2 regions of the Psychrobacillus sp. Z3-81 genome follow, and region 2 is predicted to be linked to the other one. Evidence: a T-box and tRNA genes for the amino acid it is inferred to sense, from the RefSeq annotation. Region 2 holds a T-box; the other holds one or more tRNA genes.
What was found. The T-box of region 2 lies ahead of metG (methionine--tRNA ligase). A T-box ahead of a tRNA ligase gene usually reads a tRNA of that ligase, here a tRNA-Met.
Positions count from the first base shown of each region.

Region 1 (11,482 bases), on a different contig from region 2:
AGAGTTGGCTATGCACATGGTCAAATGTCAGAAACCGAGCTAGAATCCGTCATTATTAGCTTTTTAGAAGGAGAGTATGACGTTTTAGTCACCACAACTATTATTGAAACAGGCATAGACATACCGAATGTTAATACGCTGATCGTCCATGACGCAGATAAAATGGGATTATCTCAGCTTTATCAGTTGAGAGGGCGTGTTGGCCGTTCAAACCGAGTGGCTTACGCATATCTTCTTCATCAAAGAGACAAGGTGCTTACGGATGTGGCAGAGAAACGTTTACAGGCGGTCAAAGAATTCACCGAGCTGGGCTCTGGATTTAAAATCGCGATGAGGGACTTGTCCATCCGTGGAGCAGGAAATTTGTTAGGTTCTCAGCAACATGGATTTATAGATTCGGTAGGATTCGATTTATATACTCAGATGTTAGAAGAAGCAATAGAGGAACGTCGTACTGGTGTCAAAAAGGAAGAGGCTGAAGAAATAGAAATTTCACTTAGTACAGAGGCCTATATTTCCGATGAATATATACCAGACGGTTATCAAAAAATCCAAATGTACAAACGAATTAAAGCGATGGAAAAAGAAGAAGAATATTTAGAAATAGTAGATGAGCTTCAGGATCGTTTTGGAGATATACCGCTTCCGGCAGAAAGATTACTCCGTATTGCTCGTATGAAGGTATGGGGAAAAGAAGTCGAGGTAGAATCTATTAAGGAGAATAACAAGAAGGTTTCTATTAGGATTAGTAAAGAAGGTACCAAGCAAATAGACGGAGCGATGCTAGTCGAGGAAACCATGAAATTTGGTCGAGCGGTAGGATTTCATATGGACCAAGCCAACCTTATTGTTACCATTGACGGTAGAAAAACAGATAGAAATGAACCCTTTGATGTGTTAGAAGAAGTGATGAAAATCCTGCCTAAAACAAAAAAGATAGAAGAAGTAAAATAGCGCTTTGCATATTATTTGGTAATGTGATGCATACTATGGCAGAAATAAACTTTTATTTCCATTCTGTCGAAAGAGAGGCACACATTACATGAAAGCAACAGGAATTGTACGTCGTATTGATGATTTAGGTAGAGTAGTTATTCCAAAAGAAATTCGTCGAACTCTTCGTATTCGTGAAGGAGATCCACTGGAAATTTTCACTGACAGAGAGGGAGAGGTAATTCTCAAGAAATACTCCCCGATTAATGAACTTGGAGATTTTGCAAAGGAATATGCAGAAACGTTATACGAGACCCTAGGTACTCCAGTATTAATTAGTGACAGAGATGAAATGATTGCTGCAGCTGGACTTTCCAAAAAGGATTATTTAAAACGTCGAATTAGTCCAGAAGTAGAGGAAATCATAACGGGCCGTAACGTCATTGTAGAAAAGCATGAGAACTCTGTAGAATGGATACCTGGGGTAACGGAAACTGTGAAGTCCTATTGTATTGCTCCTATTATTGCTGCCGGAGATCCTATTGGTGCTATTTTAATCTTCTCTAAAGTGCATTTTATTGGCGAAGCTGAATTAAAGGCTATAGAAACTGCGGCTAACTTTTTAGCAAAACAAATGGAAAATTAATCATCACATTTCAATTAAAGCTTATTTTCCATAGCCTTCCTCTTTCGTTGAGGAAGGTTTTTTGTATTTCCGCTTTCCGGTCCCTCGAGTCAAATGTGGCACGACTGCGGTGGCTGGAGAACAGCCTCCTCGCCGTACCCCATTTGCTGGTCGTGGCAGACATAGGCGCTTACGCTTTTCTTGTATTGATGTATAATAATGCTATTGATGGAGAAGAAGGGGTAATACTATGAGTAGTGAATGGAATATGAAGTCCTACATGAAGGGAGCTGCGCTTCTAACAATAGCGGCTATTATCGTAAAACTGCTGAGTGCGGTTTACAGGGTTCCCTTTCAAAACTTGGTTGGTGATGAAGGTTTCTATATCTATCAACAGGTGTATCCCTTCATTGCGATTATTACGACTTGGACTTCATATGGTTTTGCAGTAGCTTTATCGAAAATTCTCTCTGATTATGCTGCTGTAGGGAAAGAAAATGCTTTAGATCAAGTAAAGAAAATAGCATTTTTCTATATAGGATTCATTTCCCTCGTTTTCTTTTTTATTTTATATTTCGGAGCAGAATTTATTGCGGATGCAATGGGAGATCGTCAGCTAGCGCAATTATTACATTCGGGCTCATTCGTCATTTTATTAATGCCTTTTTTAGCTGTACTGAAGGGAAGCTTTCAGGCAGAGGGTCAGATGGCACCGGTTGCATATGCCCAGATAATTGAGCAGGCTGTACGGGTCTCTGTCATTTTAATTGGTGCCTGGATTGTTGTATCCACTAGCTTTGATTTGTATAAAGCAGGGAGTACTGCTATGTATGGGGCTGTTGTAGGAGAACTAGCTGGTATTTTATTTTTAGCTGTGCTCTATTGGAAGGTCATGAATCGGAAGAAATATAAATCTTCCTCGAGGCTTGTTGATAAATGGCGGGTTGTGAAAGAGTTAACTGCCATCAGTATTAGCGCAAGTATAAGCTCTATGCTCTTTCTGTTGCTACAGCTTGTCGATTCTTTTACTGTCTTTCAGCTTTTATTGGACAGTGGGGTAGAGAAGCTTGCAGCGATGGAAATCAAGGGAATTTACGACCGAGGACAGCCATTGGTACAGCTTGGTATTGTGATAGCTTCCACTCTATCTTTAGCAATCGTTCCTTTGGTTGCTCATCGAATGAATAGCAACAAGGGAAGGAGCGCTGTTCCTTTTATGCAGTTAACTTACCGAGTGGCATGCACATTTGGTGTGGCAGCAGCTCTTGGTTTGATTGTAGTAATGCCTTTTGTAAACGAAATGCTGTTCCAAACAAAGGCGGAGTCTGTTACTTTAATGGTATTTTCCATCCAAATTATTTGGATGTCCTTTATTTTAACCCTTATGGCGATGCTACAGGGAAGTGGAATAGTAAAACTCCCAACCTTTTTGCTGTTAATGGGTGTGATTTTAAAATGGATCGGCAATATTACACTGGTGCCTAGCTATGGAATACTCGGAGCTGCTATTTCTGGTAACATAAGCTTAGTTGTTGTGTTTTTATTAATGCTTCTTTATGTGAAAAAAAGCTGGAAGATGACATTTGCACCAATAAAGTTTTATCTTGGAATACTTATATCCTCGCTTGCCATGGTAGTCGTAGTGGTTGGGTATACAAATTTAGCTGAATCTCTTCTATTCGCTTGGCTAGAAGGCCGTATGCAATCGGTTCTCATCTCACTGACGGCGGTGTTTCTTGGAGCGGTAACCTTTTTATATGTGCTAGCAAAGAGAAGAGTGATTGCAGAAAAAGAGTGGTACCTGCTTCCATTTGGGAAAAGAATGGCAGCGATTCAATTATGGTTAAATAAACAAAAATAAGGTTGTGAAGCTTATGAACAAAATAGTAGTGATTGGATTGGGAGCAAGTGATCTAGAGCAGCTTCCACTAGGGATATATAAAAAGCTTCTGCAAGCAGAAAATTTATATGTTCGAACGGAGCAGCATCCTGTTCTTCAAGAACTGAAGGCTGAAGGAGTAACATGGAAGAGCTTCGATACTCTATATGAAAAAAACGACCGTTTTGAAGATGTCTATTCGGCGATTGTGGAGGAGTTATTACAGCTATCCAATGAAAATACAATTATCTATGCCGTACCTGGTCACCCTTTAGTAGCGGAACAGACAGTACAGCTATTGATAGAGGCAGAAAAGGATGGAAGAGTGCAGCTTGAAATCGAAGGTGGGCAAAGCTTTTTAGACCCTATCTTTAATGCGTTGCGCATCGATCCTATCGAAGGTTTTCAATTACTAGATGGAACTAGTCTTCATCGTGACGACTTACATATGAATGCCCATTTGTTAATAGGACAAGTATACGATTCCTTTAGTGCATCAGAGGTAAAGCTCACACTGATGGAAAAATATCCAGATGATTATGAGGTCACCTTAGTGACAGCTGCTGGTTCCACCCAGGAAAAGCTGCAGAAGGTGCCATTATATGAAATAGATCGGGTCATGACTCTAGATAATTTAACCACCTTGTATGTACCTCCAGTAAAGGAAATGGAAAATCGAATAAAGGAGTGGCAAACTTTTCGAGAGATTATTGCTACTTTAAGAGGGCCAGACGGTTGTCCATGGGATAAGGAGCAAACTCATAGCTCCTTAAAGAAATATGCTATAGAAGAAGTATATGAGCTACTCCAGGCGATTGATGAAGAAGATGATGATCACCTTGTCGAAGAACTAGGAGACGTATTGCTGCAGGTATTTTTGCATGCTCAAATAGGGGAAGACGAGGGTTACTTTAGTATGGAGGACGTCTTGGCCTCCGTTGCTGAAAAGATGATTAGAAGGCATCCACATGTCTTTGGAGATGTGAAGGTTGAAAATACAGAGGATGTGTCACGTAATTGGCAGGAGATTAAGGAGAACGAGCAAAGTGTCAGTAGCGACTCTATATTGGATGGAGATTGGAGAGCAGACTCCTCCTTGTTAACTTCCTTTAATTATCAAAAGCGTGCAGCAAAATTTGGATTTGATTGGCCAGAGGTTTCAGAGGCTTGGAAGAAGTTTGAGGAAGAGCTAGCTGAATGGAAGGAAGAGTTAAAAGGAGGATCGAAAGAGACGCAAACCGATGAATTAGGAGACGTCCTCTTCACGATTGTGAATCTTGCAAGATTCTATGGTCTGTCGCCAGAGCTAGCAATGATGCAGGCAAATAATAAATTTAAAAGAAGGTTCCAATATATTGAGAAAAGAGTAGCAGAAGGTAGGGGAGAATTTTCTCTTTATAGCCTAGAGGAGCTCGATGAGTTTTGGAACGAAGCAAAAAAGTTAGAGAGGCTGTGAGACGATGAGATTAGATAAGTTTTTAAAGGTATCTAGGTTAATTAAGCGAAGAACGTTAGCAAAGGAAGTAGCAGATCAAGGAAGAGTGACGATCAATGGGAAAGTAGCTAAGGCAAGCTCAACGGTGAAACCAGGAGACGAGCTTTCTATCCGGTTTGGGCAAAAGGTTGTAACGGCGCAGGTTAATGAAGTAAAAGAGAATGCGAAGAAAGAAGATGCGGCTAAGATGTTTACTATCTTGAAAGAAGAGCGCCTTGAAAAAATAGAGCCTGAGTTTATTGACGATGAAGACTAAAGCATATATTCTCTTCTCTCTAAAATAAAAGTTAAGAAAAAAAGCATGAGATTTAGTCATGCTTTCTTTTTTTTATGCATAGAATCTATTAGGACAAGGAGAGGAGAGAGGATATGCAATATCAAGCAGAAAATCAAACAATCACAATTCCAACGGGGGACCACTTAATTTCGCTAAGAAATCGAAAGAGAATGGACCTAACATCTGTCAAAGCAATTGAAAGATTTGATCAACAAGAATTTTTCGTTCGCACATCTCAAGGCACCCTTCATATTAAAGGGGAAGATTTGAAGATTGTCCATCTGGATGTAGACAAAGGTCTACTGACATTAGAAGGTATCGTCCAGGCAATACAATACGCAGATGAGCAAAGCATAGACGGTGCTAGAGGATTACTTCATAAGTTATTCGGATGACGCTTTCCTTACAGTTTTTTAGTTTGTTACTAATGATGATTAGTGGAGTCATCGTAGGAGCCATCATAGAGGGATTGCGTTTTGTTATGCATAGTGCGCCAAGACGCTCCTTCTTTTATAAATATCGTATCTACATCGAGATAGTAGCCTGGATCGTCCTTGGTCTGGGAACCTTTTATATTCTTTACACAGTTAGAGATGGTATTTGGCGAATATATGATCCGCTTGCCCAATTGCTAGGAATTCTCTTATATGAACAAGTATTTCAGCCCGTTTTTCGCTTTGCTGGACGAGTTTGTTTACGCTTCATAATTAGGCCTTTATGGATTCTATTAAAGCTACTAACTGGGTTAGTTCTAAAATTTGTACAACTTCTTTTAAAATTTCTGCGGTTTTTACTGTCACCAATTGTTTATATTTATAAAAATACATTGCATTTGGCACTACAGAATTTCCTAAAAAAACGATATAATAAGAAAAGTAGAATTCCTAAAGTAGAATAGGAGAGTGAGACATGAGGCAGGAGCGATATAAAGCACCAACTGAACAACATATTACATCTATTAATACAGACTACGTGCGTTCTGTCCAACGTCGTGAAACTCAAAATAAGTCTCGTAAAATAAGACTTATTAGACGCCTAGTTGCTTTTAGTATTTTTTCTATGCTGCTTATAGGTTTCCTAGTGTCTGCACTGGTAAACAGCAAGCAAACTTTAGCAGAAAAGCAACTACAAAAGGAAGAAGTTGCAGTGGAGCTTGAAAGAGTTCAAGAAGAGCAGGAAATGCTTAAAATGCAAATTTCCAAGCTTAATGATGATGAATACATTGGAAAACTTCTTAGAAAAGAATATTTTCTATCCGAAGAGGGAGAAATCATCTTTTCCTTACCTGAGGATAGTGACAAATAATGAAAAATTTGTAGTCAAAAAGAGTGTCTTGTTGACACTCTTTTTTTGTTAGCTATAATAAAAGATAAGAATGTGTATACTACTCGTTCTAAGAGTCGCTTAAATTTTAAGGAGGAGCATTTTTTTTATGTCAATTGAAGTAGGCAGCAAGGTACAAGGTAAAGTAACAGGAATCACTAACTTTGGAGCATTCGTCGAGCTACCAGGAGGCTCAACAGGTCTTGTTCACATTAGTGAAGTTGCAGATAACTATGTGAAGGATATTAATGATCATTTAAAAGTTGGCGATATGGTCGAAGTGAAAGTGATGAATGTTGAAGCGGATGGCAAAATCGGCTTATCTATTCGTAAAGCAAAGCCACAAGCAGAGAGACCGGAGAGACCAGAACGTCCACAGCGTCCACGCAACAACAACCGCCCGAACGACCGTGATCGTCCGAGCAAAGAGAATTTTGAGCAAAAAATGGCGAAGTTCCTAAAGGATAGTGAAGATCGTTTGTCTACGTTAAAGCGTGCAACAGAATCTAAGCGCGGCGGACGTGGCGCAAAAAGAGGATAATACGCTGTCTGTTTTATCGGTAGAAAAAATGTTTAATAGATGAAGAACTAGAGGTGCACAGCTTAGCTGGGCACCTCTTTTTATAACTAAAAGAATTTATTTTCAAAACTGGGGGTAGGGGATTGAGAAAAGTAGAGATTTTAAGGGAGCATCAACGTTACGTGGAATGGCTAGATTCTTTGCAAAGTTATTCGGAAGAGGAAGGAAGAAAACCTTACAGGGAGGGTAAATGGTCACCAAAGGAAATAATTATGCATTTAGCAGAATGGGATCGTTTTACGCTAGAGAATCGATTACCAAGAATGAAGGAGGGAGAAATACATGAAAGGTATCCTGATTTCCAAGAGTTTAATGCAAAGGCCGCTGCCTCAGCGAATAAACAAACATTTAAAGAAACCATTGCTCATGCAAAAGAGCAACGCACTAAGATTATGGAGCAACTACAAAAAATAGATGAAACGGAATGGGAAAAAATCTTTTACATCGGAGAACGCCCTATGTCTATCCGTCAGTATTTCACAGATTTTATCGAGCATGACTTACACCATAAGGTTCAGATTTCAGGTTATCTGTAAATGAGGAGTCTGAGAGGCTGGAATAAAGCCTATTCCTAAATTCTATAATGAGAAGTTTTCGGCCGAATTGCTAATGCCTATCAGGCTTATGATAAGCATGAAAGAATGAAAAAAATCATTCAATTAGTAGAGAAGAACTTAGAGCCGTATCGTGGAAGATTGTTTGAAGGCTTGTCGTTAATAAAGAGGAGAAAAAAGAATATGAGGCTGGACAAATCGAATGAGTTTATTTTACGATCAAATAATTAGAGGATTGGGAATGGAAAGATTATGTCCTTTTTAAAATTTCTTGACCAAAATTTATTTTTAATAGGTAATTTTATTGGTTCGAAGCAGCGTCGGCGACTCCTGTGGGAGCAGGTGGTAGGAGAGCCAGCACAACCGCACGCGTAAGCGTTGGGTGCTGGCTTGTTACGCCCCCACGGAAAGCGTCCGACGCAGCGGAGAACCTAAATCTCAAAAATTAAGAAAGTACGTATTATTCTAATTGTATAATGAATCACACGTGCTTCCACAGTCTACTCTGTAAGCGTACTTGCAATAAAATTCCTTCTGCTCGACAGGTATTTCCATTAAAATCATCTAACATTCAGTTACAAAATACTGTTTCATGCGGATATCTTCCATTGACCAAGGAATTGGTCCCTTCGACAATAAACCCTCAGCTTTTTTTGAATGTCCTTAAGAATTCTTTCATCTTTTAAAATTACTCCTTCAAAAAACATTCTAGAGAGGGTGGACTTTGTTCGATGCCAGTCCGAAGCGAAGAAACTCTTATAGAATGCTAGATTATACATTTCAATCAGCCAATTTTAAATGTGAAGAGATTCCCTATAGGCATAGGGAATAGATGAATCAAAGATAAAGATATCGAAATCTAACGTAGAATTAGATTTGCCTCTTACGACACTAACAGCCAGAAGCACAGCCTGACATAATGGAAAATGACGTTTAACAAATTGGAACGCTGCTGTATGAGCTTCAGACCTTTGCAGTTATTCCTTTAAAAATAGATAAAAAAATAGCAGCTACAAAGTAGCTGCTATTTGTAAGATGACCCCTACGGGATTCGAACCCGTGTTACCGCCGTGAAAGGGCGGTGTCTTAACCGCTTGACCAAGGGGCCGTATATATAATGGCGGCAGAGGGGATCGAACCCCCGACCTTACGGGTATGAACCGTACGCTCTAGCCAGCTGAGCTACGCCGCCGTTCTCTTAACAACAAATATCATATTACAAGCGATTGGACAAAGTGTCAATACTTTTTTTAAAACTAAATAGTTCGACTTTTGAAGGGGTAAATAGTTCCCCCTCGACTTGTTTAGAGAAAAATTATTAGAACCTTACAAAGCCCTTTTTTTCTAGCCAATCTAGTCGAAAAGTTTTTAAGGAGGAATATCAGGAAGTGACATTCTTCTCGTAATAGCGAAGGTATACTTCGAACAAGAGTTGAATAGGAGGTATACCCAATTGAAAACAATGTATGAACAGGAACAAAAAAAGTTTTATTTCTGGCGCAGCTTCATAGAAGGGATAAAAGCAAGGAAGATCACGCTGTTGTTTACCGTAATATTCTTTTTATTAACATTCTTTGGAGCACAGGTGGTTTTGTTTGAGGCAACAGTTCCCTTTTTCTTACCCATTTGGGCACTTGTTCATCTTAGATTCCCACGCTATATCCCTTGGACAATAGCTGGGGCTGTACTAGGAAGCTTAACGTTAGGCATAGGACAACTTACTATACATGCACTACAAGCACTCCTTTTTAAGTTTCAAGGGAAAAGGATTATAAGAAAAATACCGGTTCCGTTATTTGTTTTCTTGGATATTATACTTGTTCAGCTGATCTGGCAGCTTATCTCCTATGGGGGTGAGGTACCAGTATCCATCTGGCTATCCATTGGATATGAGGGGATACTAAGCCTATTTATGACGCTGTTTTTGTTTCAGCTCTTTCTGCCTTTACCAGAGCTTCTTCACCGTAAGTGGACAAACGAAAGAATGGGAGCAGCTTTACTAATCGGAGCACTAATACTAACAGGGATGTCATCATTAATAGTTGGTTATGTATCGATTCCATTAATCATTGCACATCTCGTTATCGTAATAGCAGCAGCTGTAGGAGGAGCTCAGTTGTCTACAGTGGTAGCAGTCCTAGCAGGTAGTATTTTAAGTATTTCAACGCTCAGCTTTAGCGGCATGATTGCTGTATACGCGGTAACAGGGTTTTTCGCTGGCCTGCACAGGAGATTCGGACGGCTATGGCAGGCTTTTAGCATGCTTGGCATCACCTTTTTCTTTATTTTATATGATCAAACCTTGCCTCTAGATAGTGTTTATATAGGGTCTCTTGTAGCGGCCTCTTTACTTTTCTTTATGATACCGTCCCAGTGGATTAGCGATTTAAAGAACCATTTATATCCTGACGCAACTCATGTTCTTTTACGGAGACAAAAATGGATGACAGAGAAGGTACACCATCAATTACAAGAGTTTCAGTATTTTGTTGATTTTATCACTGGTTTTATTACACAAAAATTCGAGAAAAAAGGGGGGACCTTAGAACAGCCAGAACTTTTACATGTCTGTCAGTCATGCTTTCATTATGAAAAATGCTGGGGGGAAAAATCTAATGGAATTCCAAACCTAATAAAACAGTGGGAGGAGCAGCCGAATAAGACAAGGATCCATTTAGAAATTAAACTTCAAAATAAATGTGTGAAGCCAAGTGTGATTATACAGGAGCTTAAAGAAAGAGAGGCTAAGAAACAGCTGCAGCTGGAGATGCAGCATGGTAAGAAAATGTTTGCTTTAAAACTGAGAGATATGGGACAGCATATGAGTGAGCTGATGAACAATTTAGAAAGTGGGGTTTCTCTATATACATCTCATGAAGAAGAACTAAAACAAAAGCTTCAGCAGTGCAATGTCGATTTTTTTCAGATAGATGTGCTAAGTATTGAAAAAGGACAAATGGAAATTGTATGCTGCCTACCTGTAGAGGCACGAGGAAAGATGTTAGGAGAAAGAATGATTCTTCCTATTCTTTATGAATTGTGGAAGGAGCCATTTGAAATTATTTCGGAAAGAGAGTTGCAGCAACCTTACAATCATATACAAATGACCTTTAAGTCATCTGTTCGTTTTCAAGTAACACATGATGTTTATACATCCTCTAGCAGAAATACAATCTATTCAGGAGATGCTCATGCTGTTTTTCAATTGCATCCAGGTTTACTAGCAGTTATTTTATCTGACGGAATGGGTAATAATATAGAGGCACATAGAGAAAGTAGAAGAGTCATGCAGTTTATGCGTGAATGCTTAAACAAAAAAATGGATCCAGAAACAACGATGCATACGCTACATTACATGATGAGTCTACAGGATGAAACGGATAGCTATGCAACAGTAGATTTAGCCTTAATTGATTTGCAAAAGGGAGAGCTTTGGTCTTGGAAGGCCGGCAGTATGTCTACGTATTTGATAAGAGGGAAGGATATGCGTAAAATTGAAAGCAAGCATGTCCCATTTGGATTTTTACCAACCATTTCTATAGAGGCAAGAAAAGTAGATATAAAGGATGGAGATATTTTACTTATGCTTTCGGATGGCGTGTTTTCTTCTAAAACAACAATTGAAAAACAGGAGCAATATTACCGAAAAATATTGCAAGACCCAACCATTAATGCAGAGCGATTTGTGAAGATTTTAGAAGAAACCTATTCGTTGCCGGGTGATGACCGGACTGTTATTTTTATGCAAGTGAAACACGCTGTTCCTGAATGGTCTATATTTTCACCAAGAGAGGCGGCTAGATACTAAGAAAAATG
Region 1 covers NZ_JBWQPU010000020.1:13,140-24,621, reverse strand. Annotated here, with positions in the region: gene mfd (transcription-repair coupling factor) at 1-954, shown strand, start outside; gene spoVT (stage V sporulation protein T) at 1,043-1,579, shown strand; gene AC1ECF_RS16290 (putative polysaccharide biosynthesis protein) at 1,809-3,419, shown strand; gene yabN (bifunctional methyltransferase/pyrophosphohydrolase YabN) at 3,433-4,893, shown strand; gene AC1ECF_RS16280 (RNA-binding S4 domain-containing protein) at 4,898-5,188, shown strand; gene yabP (sporulation protein YabP) at 5,302-5,604, shown strand; partial or broken gene yabQ (spore cortex biosynthesis protein YabQ) at 5,601-5,864, shown strand; gene AC1ECF_RS16265 (hypothetical protein) at 5,917-6,048, opposite strand; gene AC1ECF_RS16260 (FtsB family cell division protein) at 6,119-6,514, shown strand; gene AC1ECF_RS16255 (S1 domain-containing RNA-binding protein) at 6,642-7,073, shown strand; gene AC1ECF_RS16250 (DinB family protein) at 7,196-7,648, shown strand; tRNA gene AC1ECF_RS16245 (tRNA-Glu) at 8,703-8,774, opposite strand; tRNA gene AC1ECF_RS16240 (tRNA-Met) at 8,785-8,858, opposite strand; gene AC1ECF_RS16235 (SpoIIE family protein phosphatase) at 9,129-11,474, shown strand.
Region 1: it encodes a tRNA-Met, which carries the amino acid that the T-box ahead of metG (methionine--tRNA ligase) is inferred to sense. The anticodon was not compared.

Region 2 (11,482 bases):
TGTTTAGTAGCTTTGTTTTTAGTTCCATCTATTTTCCCCTATTCACTTTACTTTCTTGATTCTGCTTGCAATCTCGCAAGCTCTTCCTCTATAACTAGCGGGTCGATTCTTTGAAATAAAGGCTCCACTTTCCCAAGAGACTGCGCTTCTATTTTTATCGGCTCCCAGCCCCATTCCTTTATGGAAAGCATCTCTCTAATCCTTTCGCTGGAAAATGGTAAAAATGGAGAAAGGAGCTGTGCAGCATTTACAATGATAAAAGCCATTTCGGATAGTGTTTGTTTGCACTCACTAAGGTTCTCTTTTACAGATTTCCAAGGCTTCTCATCATCAAACTGCTTGTTCCCTTGTCTTATATAGAGAAAGATCGCTTCTAGCGCTGCTTTCATGCTTCCTTTTTCAATAAATTCTCCTACTTTGTTATATAGCTCCTCTGTTTCTTTTGCCAGTTGGTCATCTACCGGTGCCTCCGGAATGATTCCGTCAAAGGACTTCTCTATAAACTTGAATGTCCGATTGACAAGATTCCCATAAGCACCAAGCAGCTCTGCATTATGACTGTAAATAAATTCACGCCAAGAGAAGTCTGCATCTCTGCTTTCCGGGGCATTGATGGTTAAAAAATAGCGAAGCGAATCTGGATCATATTTTGTTAGTGTATAAGGAACCCATACAGCCCAGTTTTGACTGGTAGAAAGCTTCCTTTTCTCAAGCGTTAAATATTCATTTGAAATAATGTGGGTAGGTAAAGGCTTTTTCCCTGTCCCTAGCAAAATGGCTGGCCAAATTAATGTATGAAAGGGAATATTGTCCTTTCCATGTACGTAGTAAGAGGTTGTAGCCTCATTCCAGAAAGCTTTCTCGTCTTGCTGATGCTGATTTGCCCATTCCTTGCTGGCAGAATAGTAGCCTGATACTGCCTCGATCCATACATATACTTTTTTATCCTCATAACCCTTTACCGGAACGCTCACCCCGTTTGGTAAGTCTCTGGAGGCTGCCCGATCTTGCAGACCTTCTGAAAGATAGCGTTCCGTCAGTTGTACCGCATTGTCTCTCCATGCTCCCGTCGCCTTCGCATGCGAGACATACTCCTCTAATTCCTCTTGAAAATCGCTTAGTGCCAGATAAAAATGCTCGGTTGTTTTGATGGTTGGCGGGTTCCCACATAACTTACAGATCCTGTTCTTCAAATCTAGTGGGTCTAAAATGGTTGAACAGCTATCGCACTGATCTCCTCTTGATTTACTGCCACAAACCGGACACTCTCCCTCGACATAACGATCTGGTAGGAACTGCTCGTCGTATTCACAATAGGTTTGCTCAATTTCTTTTTTATACAGCCGATTTTGTTTTAGTAATTCTAAGAAGAGAGATTGCACGGTCTCGTGATGATTTTGTGTGTCTGTCCTTGTATATAAATCATAGCTAAAACCTAATTGCTCGAAAGACTCTTGAAATTCCTCGTGATATCGATCGGCAATCTCTTTGACGGTGACTCCCTCTGTGTTTGCCCTAATTGCGATAGGTGTTCCATTGCAATCGGTCCCTGATACGTATAACACTTTCTCTCCCTTTAAACGATAGTATCTTGCTAGGATATCTCCAGGTAATAACGCTGCAATATGCCCTAAATGCAGGGAACCATTTGCATATGGCCATGCTCCTCCTATAAAAATGCTCATCAAACTCTCTCCTTTATTTTCAAAATAAAAAACCTCGCCCCATATCGAACTAATCGATAAGGACGAGGTTATAAACTCGTGGTACCACCTTTGTTTACAAATTACTTACATCATTTGCCTCTATAAGTACGAAGCTTCTATGCTTGATACTTTGACATGGATAACAAGTGTCAAATCTTGTCGTAGCCTACTAACCAGAGGTTTTCAGTACGAAGCTCCGAGATCATGTTCAAATGACTAGTTTGCTTCTTTTCCACCATCCGAAGCTCTCTTGAAAACATCCTCATTTTACTTTTCCTCTTCAACGCTATTATTTATAAAATTGTTACCATTATATCGAGAGAAAAAATAATAATCAAGTGAATTTTTTGAATTTTTATTTCATTTCTCCCACATAGATCGACTGCGGTCTAAATATCGTGTTATCACGGATTTGTTCAATCGCATGCGCAGTCCAACCAACCATGCGGGCAACACTAAAGGTCGGTGTAAACAATTCAGGCGGCATGTCGATGGATCGCATAATGGCAGCCGCATAATATTCCACGTTCGTGTAAAGCATGCGACCTGGCTTTAACTCAGCAAGTAGCTCGATAATTTCCTTCTCTGCAATCGTCGCAATGTCTAACCATGCGTCTTGCCCTTGAAGCTCCACGCATTTGTCTCTTAATAGAATAGAGCGAGGATCCTCGGTTTTATAAATACGATGACCGAAGCCCATTATTTTTTCACCGTTTTCTATTTTCTCTCTCACGATATCTCGAATAGTCGCTGGATTTTTGAATTCATTTAATAAAGCAATAACACCGGATGGGGCTCCCCCATGAAGCGGTCCCTTCATTGTCCCTAGAGCTGATGTTATTGCTGCCGTAAGATCTGATTCTGTAGAAATAGTCACTCGTGCAGCAAACGTAGATGCATTTAGACCATGCTCCATTGTAAGCTTTAAATACGTTTCTAATGCTTCTACTTGCACGTCTGTAGGTATTTCACCCGTTAGCATCCATAAATAATTGGCAGTATGGGATAACTCCTCGTTCGGTTCAATGATCGGCAAGCCCTGCTGGTTTCTGTAATGTCTTGCCACAATTACAGGAAGCGCAGCTGTTAAGATGGCCGCTTGCTCCTCTAGGCTTTTTTCTTTAAACTCATCGTGAACAAATGCAGAAATTGCTGTTCTCATTGCATCCATTAGGGCAGTTTCCTTTGGCAATACATCGATGATTTGCTCCACATGAGTTGGAAGCGTTCTATAGTCCTTTAGCTGGTAATACTCCCCTGTGTTATCACCAGTCCACAGAAGCTGAGCAACCTTTTCAAAATTCCCCTCGTTTATTAGCTCCTCTACCTTTACTCCTCGGTATCGAAGTTCCCCTTTTTCACCGTCTACGGAAGCGATCTGTGTGTGTACTGCTACTACATCTTTTAGTCCCTTTTGAAACATATGAACTCCTCCTTTTTTTATAGTTTAATATAAAAGATTGATAAAAAAAATTAAATATATATAATTGACTTAATTATTTTATTTAATCGAAGGTGATTGTATGGAGTATCAATGGTTAAAAACATTTTGTATAGCAGCAGAAACACTTAATTTTCGGAAGGCTGCTGAGATTTTACTTATGTCTCAGCCGAGCGTAACTGTCCACATTAAGCTTTTGGAGGAGCATATCGGCATTCAGCTCTTTGAACGGAATAAAAACCGAGTAACCTTGACGGCCGAAGGAAAATTTTTTCTACAGGAAGCGAAGCAGCTGGTGCGTTCCACGGAAGCAAGCATCACGAAGGTACAGGCATATGCACAAGGCTTTCGAAGAAGATGGACGATTGCCATTACCCCACTGATGGCAGAAACGATCCTACCCTATTTTCTTCGAACCTTTTTACAGAATCATCCCGACTTAGAGGTTAATATTCGTGTGGAAGAGTCCCATGTGATAGAGCATTTAGTGAATGAAGAGGAAGTAAATATCGGGATTGCATCCACTGACGCAACGTTCAAAAGTCTATACTCGACTCCTATTTATGAGGACCCGATTATTTTTCTCATGCCCTTTGATGGCTATGATGAAGAAACTGGGCCACCTATTGATGTGAAAGAGGTACTGCAAAACAATTATTTATTCACTCACCACCATCCTTCGTTTTGGGATAGCCTTCTTGTCAAGCTCCATCAGCATGTCCATGGACTTCGTACGATGAGGGTCACGCAGGCACATGTGACCAAGCGGTTTATCCAAGAGGGGCTTGGAGTATCCTTCCTTCCACATTCAATCGTCAGGAGAGAGCTTATAGAAGGAAAGATTATGCAGCCACACTTTGATTTATTCGAGCTTCCAACCGTTTCTTCCTATGTATTGGTCAAAAAGATGGGAAGCCTAGAAGAAGAATTTATCGAGCAAATTTCTAAGCATTATTTTGGCTGAGAACAGGAGCCGTTTCCTTTGATTTTGTTATGCTCTTTATTTCTTTTAAGACGGCCAAGTATAGGAAAAGCCCAACTATTCCGAAAGCCCAACCGACTAGCTGTCTATAAATCAAGAGTGAGGTATAAGCCTCTACTCCATATCGATTTAACATCCAGGCTTTCATGGCAGCCAAGGTGAGTCCACGTACTACAAATAAAACCGTGATCCACTGGAACCACTTGAAAATCTCTTTTCGGTAAAACAATTTTTTGCTTCCGCGACGGTCATATCCTTGGAGATAAGCGATATCCACAAAGAAATAGAGCGGAAGTGGCTTCTTTATCATCAGAGAAATGAGATATATACCACTGAACACGAGACCAAGATACAACTGATTCCAAAGCATTCTTTCAGCTGTGCCAGAGAGCAAGTCAACAATCGTGCCAATTAATAGGCTCGATAATATAAACAAACCAGTAACATTAAATTCCCTCTCTGTAATGAAACGAACGATAGTATAGATGAAACCCGGCACAGTAGATAAAAGCATCGCCCAATAATCACCTAATGCCTCCCTGCCGTTCGTCCAAATAAGATAAGGAAGAGCCACATAAAACACGATTTCTAGCACAATCATGTATTTTTTCATTTTCTTGCTCCCTTTAGTAAAGTATCGTTTCATACTTTACGGCACACCTCTAGAAAAGTTCCAGATATTTGAAAATGTTTTTTTAGGTCATATCTATAAGGTGTGGTTGATTTCCGTTCTGGCTGGACGCTTTCCTGGGAGCGCAGCTTCGGGACAATAGGATGTTGTTCAAGAAAACGTTGGCACATGATGTGCCATTTTTAGTTTTCCTTCCTTTTCGGATACTTACGAAATAATACATTTGCTTAGCGTATTGAAAAATGGGAAGTGATTGGCATAATCATCTATTTTTCTAAGACGTTCTTTTTACGTAATATGTATTAACAACCTCCATAATTTAGTCATCTTGCAATTGCTCGGAGTATCTTTAATTTTTTTTATTAAGCCGTATAATTTTTCTATTCTCAAACGTCTATTAATTGTAAGAACATTAGGAGGGGAACAATATGGAAACAAGTACTAACATTAACAAGACATTTGTAGATGAAGCTCGAAAAATAAGAGATGAATTTGAAGAAATAGTTTCGGGATACTCAACAGACCTGTGGAATTATTGTAAATATGTTACTGGTTCTCCTTGGGATGGTGAAGATCTTTATCAAGAGACTATGATAAAGTCCTTTGGTTTGCTACCACAACGGTGGAGTGAAATTACTAACAAAAAATACTTTCTCTTCAGAGTTGCAACAAACACTTGGCTTGACCAATGTAGAAAACTCAAACGTGAAATAGGAACATTAGATGAAGTACCTGAGCCAAAATTTGATTTTTCAGACCAACTATTATTGGAAGAAATTCTAATATCGTTGGAGTCAAATTTGACCATCAAACAAACAGCCGCATTTTTACTGATGGATATTTTCCAGTTTAGTGCAGATGAAGTAGCTGGGATTGTCCAAAGCACTCCAGGTGGTGTATATTCTTCTGTTCAACGCGCGAGAAGAAAAATAGAGTCTTTGGATTTTTCAAAATCAAAAACTAAGATAGTTTCTCAAAGTCATAACGTAATCATCCAGGCATACTTAGAAGCCTTTAATAATGGCAATTTAAATAGTATGTTAAGGTTATTTAGTGAACAAGCACAAAATGAAGCATTCTTTGGATTCCAGGAATTCTCTAAAGATGAAATGCTGAAAGGTTCTTTAAAATTTGGTTTGCCTGGTCATACAGCTCGTGAAATCATCCTTTGGGGCAAACCAGTTATTATTGTATTAACTTCTAATGACACTAGTGCTGAAATTCATGACATACAAACACAAGAAATTGAAAACGGAAAAATAGTTAGCCATAAAAGTTATTTCTTCAGAAAAGAATTTATTTTTGCTGCCGCTGATGAGCTTGGAATAAAGGCACAGCTAGTAAAACCACCTGTATTTTGGAGTTGAGTTTTTAGGGATGACAATTGTTGTCCCTTTTATTGTGTTTGTACCACTTCTCTCAACTTTCCTACTTCACAGTTTGGTTCTAGTGCGTCGTATTTTTATAGAAATTGAGTAACTACTTTTCGGTCTTTTTGAGTCACTCGTCGATATTCAACACTTCTATCTTTTTTACCGATGACCTTATCCCGGTATTCCGCTCTCCAACTCAGCGTCTGTAATTGGACCTTCAGGAGTGTAATCAATAGGAGTATCTGTTTTACTTCTATAATTGGTACTAAGGTATATGCATCACTAGTCAGTTTTTCTTGATATGTTATATTCTTTTTGAAATTTATTGCTCAAATTTTAATTTTAGTAGAAAACACTATTGGTTCGGAGCAGCGTCGATCACTCCTGTGGAAATAGCACGAGGGAGAGACTACAGGCTCGACCCGTGCCCACGGAAAGCATCCGACGCAGCAGAGAACCTAACACTTAAAAAATAAGAAAGCACCTATGATTTGTATCATAAGTGCTTCTCTTTCGATTTTTCCCACCTTCAGGCTCCCACAACAAGTCATTCCATTATCGTTGCGTCCACTATTTCATCCAGTGACAGTTTATAGCACCGGAAAGGGTCCTCTAATTCAATCGTCCTTTTTGATACATCAATCCACTGAATGACTCCACGATTGTAGAGAAATTCTCCTTCTCTCCATCGTTTCACCTTAATTTCCACGTTTCGTTTCATTGCTAGCTCTAGCTGCTCTTGAATAAATTCATAATCAAATTCATTTAAATCTGGTCGAGGCTCCTTTTTGACTTCCTCTTGGTAATCCCTAAGCATCTTTACATGCTCCGGCAACATCATGGCCACCCATTTTTTTGATCCTCTATCTTTTATTTTAGATAAATCAAGTTGTTCCCATTCTTCCATGTTAGCCATCTCCATTACCTATCTTTTTTATTTATTATATACGAACAAATGTTCGTTATACAACTGGGAATTTATAGGTTTAGGAGAATGAATGAAAAATTAAATGAATACTGGCTCCTTCGCTGCTTTAAAAATTTTATGAGTCAGCATTTCTTCAGCATAAAAGAAGCCAAATTGCTTTTTCCCTTTTTCTATTTCTGCATAAACCTCTTTACGTTTAGCTTCCGCAGTCTTCTGATCACCAGTTAAATGAGCAATCATCCATTCACTGCGTTTATAGCTTACTGGTTCAATGGGACTTAAATATGTATGCAACGCCTTTATTTCTTCTACATTTGGTTGATGAAGAAAGCAATCCACCTGTCTGATATGGGTGATGAATTGCATTGCTATCTTATTATCCTTACGAATTGGAATGGTTTTATACGCTTCAATCATGCGAGATGCATAATCATAATTTTCCATTACGAGATAATAATAAAAGAGTAGATAACTGTTCATAAGTGTTTCCTCAGAGACAGCAGCTTGCTTTGTTTGTTCAATTAAGGAAGCTGACCAATCTGCTGGATGTTTTGGAGACATCATTTCTTTTAACAGCAAAAGACTGCCCAAAAATGCTTCTGCTTCCTTTCCACCTCTCCTGAGCTCTAATAGAACGCGTCCATCCGATTTCATAGCTCCTTTGAAGGGAATGATAGTCACTGCAAAAATAGCCAAGTTTAGAATTCCAAAAAACTTTGTATACGGTTGATCAAAGCTAAAGCCGATAGATAACCCAATAATGGCAACAAGAAGGGAAACAAGTGGTCCACCTGCTGCAAACCATTGATGCTGCTTCATGATCCTATCAATATTTCCACTAATAGGTGCGCAGCTTGCAACACCACCAAACATTGCCCAGCTTTCGTTTGCTCTAACCTTTATCTTGTCAGTCTTCTCTATCAGAAAAGGCCCTGCTATTAAATAATGAAAACGGTATCCAGCCAAAACACCAAATAAGGCATGACCCACTTCATGAATAAAAAACGTTAGCATAGCTAATGTAACGAAAATAGCTAGCTCCAGCATCGTCTCCGCATAATCGGTAAATTGTAATGCGATCACCACAGCAAAAAAAATCAGTGTGACACCCATTGGACTTTTCCAGAATTTCATTACTCTATCTCCTCTACTATGTGCTGGTTATCTCAAGCACCCTTGAATTACTCACCTTCTAAATAAGAAAAGTAAACTTTGCAGATAATGCACTTTGATTAATATAAGTTTTACCCACTAAAACATCCCCATTTATTTGTATATTTTCACAACAATTATATCACGTTTAATAGTTTATCATTCATATTTTGGAAATGGACAATCTGGTCCTAACAGCAGGATCAATAGACTTTACATATAAACAAGAAGCGTTATGATTCCCATAAAAAAACAGCATGGCACCAATGACCAGTGCAATGCTGTTTTCTCTATTTTTCTTTATTTAATCAGTCAATATATTATATGCAAATTTGATAAGAACAACAATCTTTTAGAAAACAGCCTTGCATTAAAATAAATCTGGATATTATGACTGAAGGAACCGTTACTATTTTGCCAGTCATTACGTCTAATAATTGAGGTGAAGTTGATGAAAAGATTGTTTTTATTAATACTCGCAATTGGACTTATTTTAGTTGGTTGTCACCAAGAAGGAACGATAAATAATAATGAAAAAATCAATTCAACGAAAGACAGAGTTTATAGCGTTCCTTGGGATGGCAAGCCTATGATTGTGAAACAAAAAAACATGAATGGGGATTACGAGATAGTAAATGAAGTAACTGATAGTACTGAAGTAGAGAAAGTAATAGAAGCTTTAAGAATTGCGGAATGGCAAGAGAATACTAAAGTAGATATTGGCCCTCCAGATTATAGTTTTACCTGGAATTCATTTACCCATGACGCATGGATAAATGAAGAGTTTCATAGAGTAGAACTTATAATTGAAGGGCAATCAAATTATGGGGTTTTATCTAGTGAATCTTCTAAAATTATATTCGAAATCTTGACAGGCAAAGAACTTTAATTGGCAATAACCAGGATGACTTATTCAACTAACCGGAGCTTTCGTTTAAAAAAAGTGAGCAAAACTCATGAGCTTGGAGATAATTTCTTCAGCGCATGAGTTTTGGGCATTTGTTTTTTATGATACAACATGAGTAATTTTCCATTTAGAATGCCAAGTTTCTCATTCCTTTATCTGCGTGCTCGTTTGTTTTTATTTTGGAAAATCTTCACGATAGCTATAATGAGAGAAAGGACAGCAATTCCAATAACAATCAGCTTCAATTTACCAGTATCTTGCCCTTCAGGTTTAGTGGCTATTTGCTGTTCTACACTAGTTAAGGCCTGCTCTATTTGTTGGTTTTCTTCACCGCTTGATTCATTGGTTAATAGATTGTTTTCTTGCTGCTCCTGCGACGTGTACGGCTCATCCCCCACGACAACAAGCTGTAGAGCCATTGATGCACCAGGCTCTCCGTTTTCACTTTCTACCTTTTCCTGAGTATGTTTCCCCGCATAATCATTTGCAGCATTCGGTCCAAAATAAGACTCGGAAATTGTCTGTCCTACCCAAACGGCTGGATCTGCACTTACAGCAATCGCCCTCGGATGCATGCCCATTTGATAATCTTCCCCATCAATTGTCAACATATATACATCCGCCGTACTGCCGGTTTCCGTTGTTTTTTGTACACGCTCGACCGCTTCCACTTTTCCTGTCGGCCCCTTGGTATAGCCAGACATTTGCAGTAAAGTCTGGCCGCCAATATCCGTATGTATGTGTTTTGTAACAAATGCCGCAAATTCATCACGTGTCAATGTTTCTGTCGGATTAGGAATGTCCAAATGATTCTGGAAAAAAGCTTCATTTACCAATTGGTACGTAGCTTCCCCTTCGATAGTGGAAATTAGCTGCTGTTCCAATACTCGTTGTGCTAGCTTTGCAGACGTGTCGGCATCAATCCCGTGATATCTGGCTGCCCATGCAGCTAAATCCTGCGCGGTTAATGTCTTTTGTGGCTGGTATTCGAGATTTGCGTCTAAACTAGAGACGATCCCCAAAGAAGATAGCACTACAATGTCGTTTGCATTTTCACTTAAATTTAGATCACTAAAGGTATTATTTTTGTTCAAAACATGTGCAGATGCAGATGTTGTAAAGAAAAAGCACATGAAAAGACATAGTACAATTCTTTTCTTCATGATAACCTCCTATTTTGTAGTAAGTTGCAAGCTACCGTTTCTTTGGATTACATAAGGATTTGTTATGCCATCCATTGTTTTCAATGTCTCATAATTGATAGAAAAGCTCGGCAGCTCAACTAACAACTCCTCCGGTAAAAAGAAGCCATTATAAAAGCCTGCTTCTATGTCAAACTCTGCGGCAGTGCCCTCTTCATTTTGCAGAATTTGTCCGAGGATCAATACATGAGCATATTCAAGTTCGTACTCTACGTAGATATGGTCATGTCGAAAATAATATCGTGCATTACTGCGCTCATAGAGCCATTCTTCGGATAGATAAAATGAACCGGTTGGGCTTTTGCTAACCCAATCCAGTAAATTTCCCTCTATTGTGTCGGCATCTTTTTGAAAATCTGCAATAATCGACTCTTCCACTTCTGCCGTCCAATCAATATCCAAATAGTTCGCAATGGTTTCTAGCTCCAACCCGGCTGTTTCTGCCAAGAAATCTTCCCTAGCCTGTAAATTCTTTTCAATAGCCTGCAGCAATTGTTCATGCCCTTTCAATGTGTTTTGACTGCTAAGCAATTGCTCATATTGCAGATAAAGTTTATTCAACTGTTCTGCATACGTAAGAATTTTTTGTTCCATTACCCATTGGTTGCCCATAATATCCACAATATCTGAACCTTGCTGCATCAATGCCAGCCATGTATCCAAGCCCTTTTCCGAGTAAAACTGCAGCTGCTCGACAGCGACTTGCTGATCTTCTTTAAAAGCTGTTTCTGCTTGCTTTACTTGGGGTTCCAATTTTTCAATCTCTTCGCGTGTTTGGTCCATCTCCTGGTGCAGCTTCGAAACCGTCGAATCATCGTATACAATTCCCAAGAAGTTCGCAAAAGCACCTGTTAAATGGGCATAAGCCGGTAATGCAACGGCACCTGCTAAAAGCAATACGAGTCCCATTTTTTTATACATAGCGGATCATCTTTCTTGTTGAAAAGTAGCTTGCTGCCATTCCCAATGCAGCACCCATTACCAATTGAATGACACAAATAAGGATTACTTGATTGGTGTTTAATTGCCCCAAATAAGGGATTGCTGATTGAATTGGTTTAAAAATAAACCTATATAATCCATTAATAAATACGATTGCCAGCAGGGCACCAAAGAGACCTAATAATATGCCTTCCAGTAAGAACTGCATACGAACGATT
Region 2 covers NZ_JBWQPU010000002.1:320,504-331,985, forward strand. Annotated here, with positions in the region: gene AC1ECF_RS03825 (DUF2785 domain-containing protein) at 1-28, opposite strand, end outside; gene metG (methionine--tRNA ligase) at 48-1,730, opposite strand; T-box leader at 1,741-1,999, opposite strand; gene AC1ECF_RS03835 (citrate/2-methylcitrate synthase) at 2,062-3,129, opposite strand; gene AC1ECF_RS03840 (LysR family transcriptional regulator) at 3,230-4,111, shown strand; gene AC1ECF_RS03845 (VC0807 family protein) at 4,092-4,742, opposite strand; gene AC1ECF_RS03850 (sigma-70 family RNA polymerase sigma factor) at 5,189-6,127, shown strand; gene AC1ECF_RS03855 (YolD-like family protein) at 6,681-7,040, opposite strand; gene AC1ECF_RS03860 (M50 family metallopeptidase) at 7,140-8,195, opposite strand; gene AC1ECF_RS03865 (hypothetical protein) at 8,665-9,102, shown strand; gene AC1ECF_RS03870 (hypothetical protein) at 9,273-10,283, opposite strand; gene AC1ECF_RS03875 (hypothetical protein) at 10,293-11,243, opposite strand; gene AC1ECF_RS03880 (cell division protein FtsX) at 11,236-11,482, opposite strand, start outside.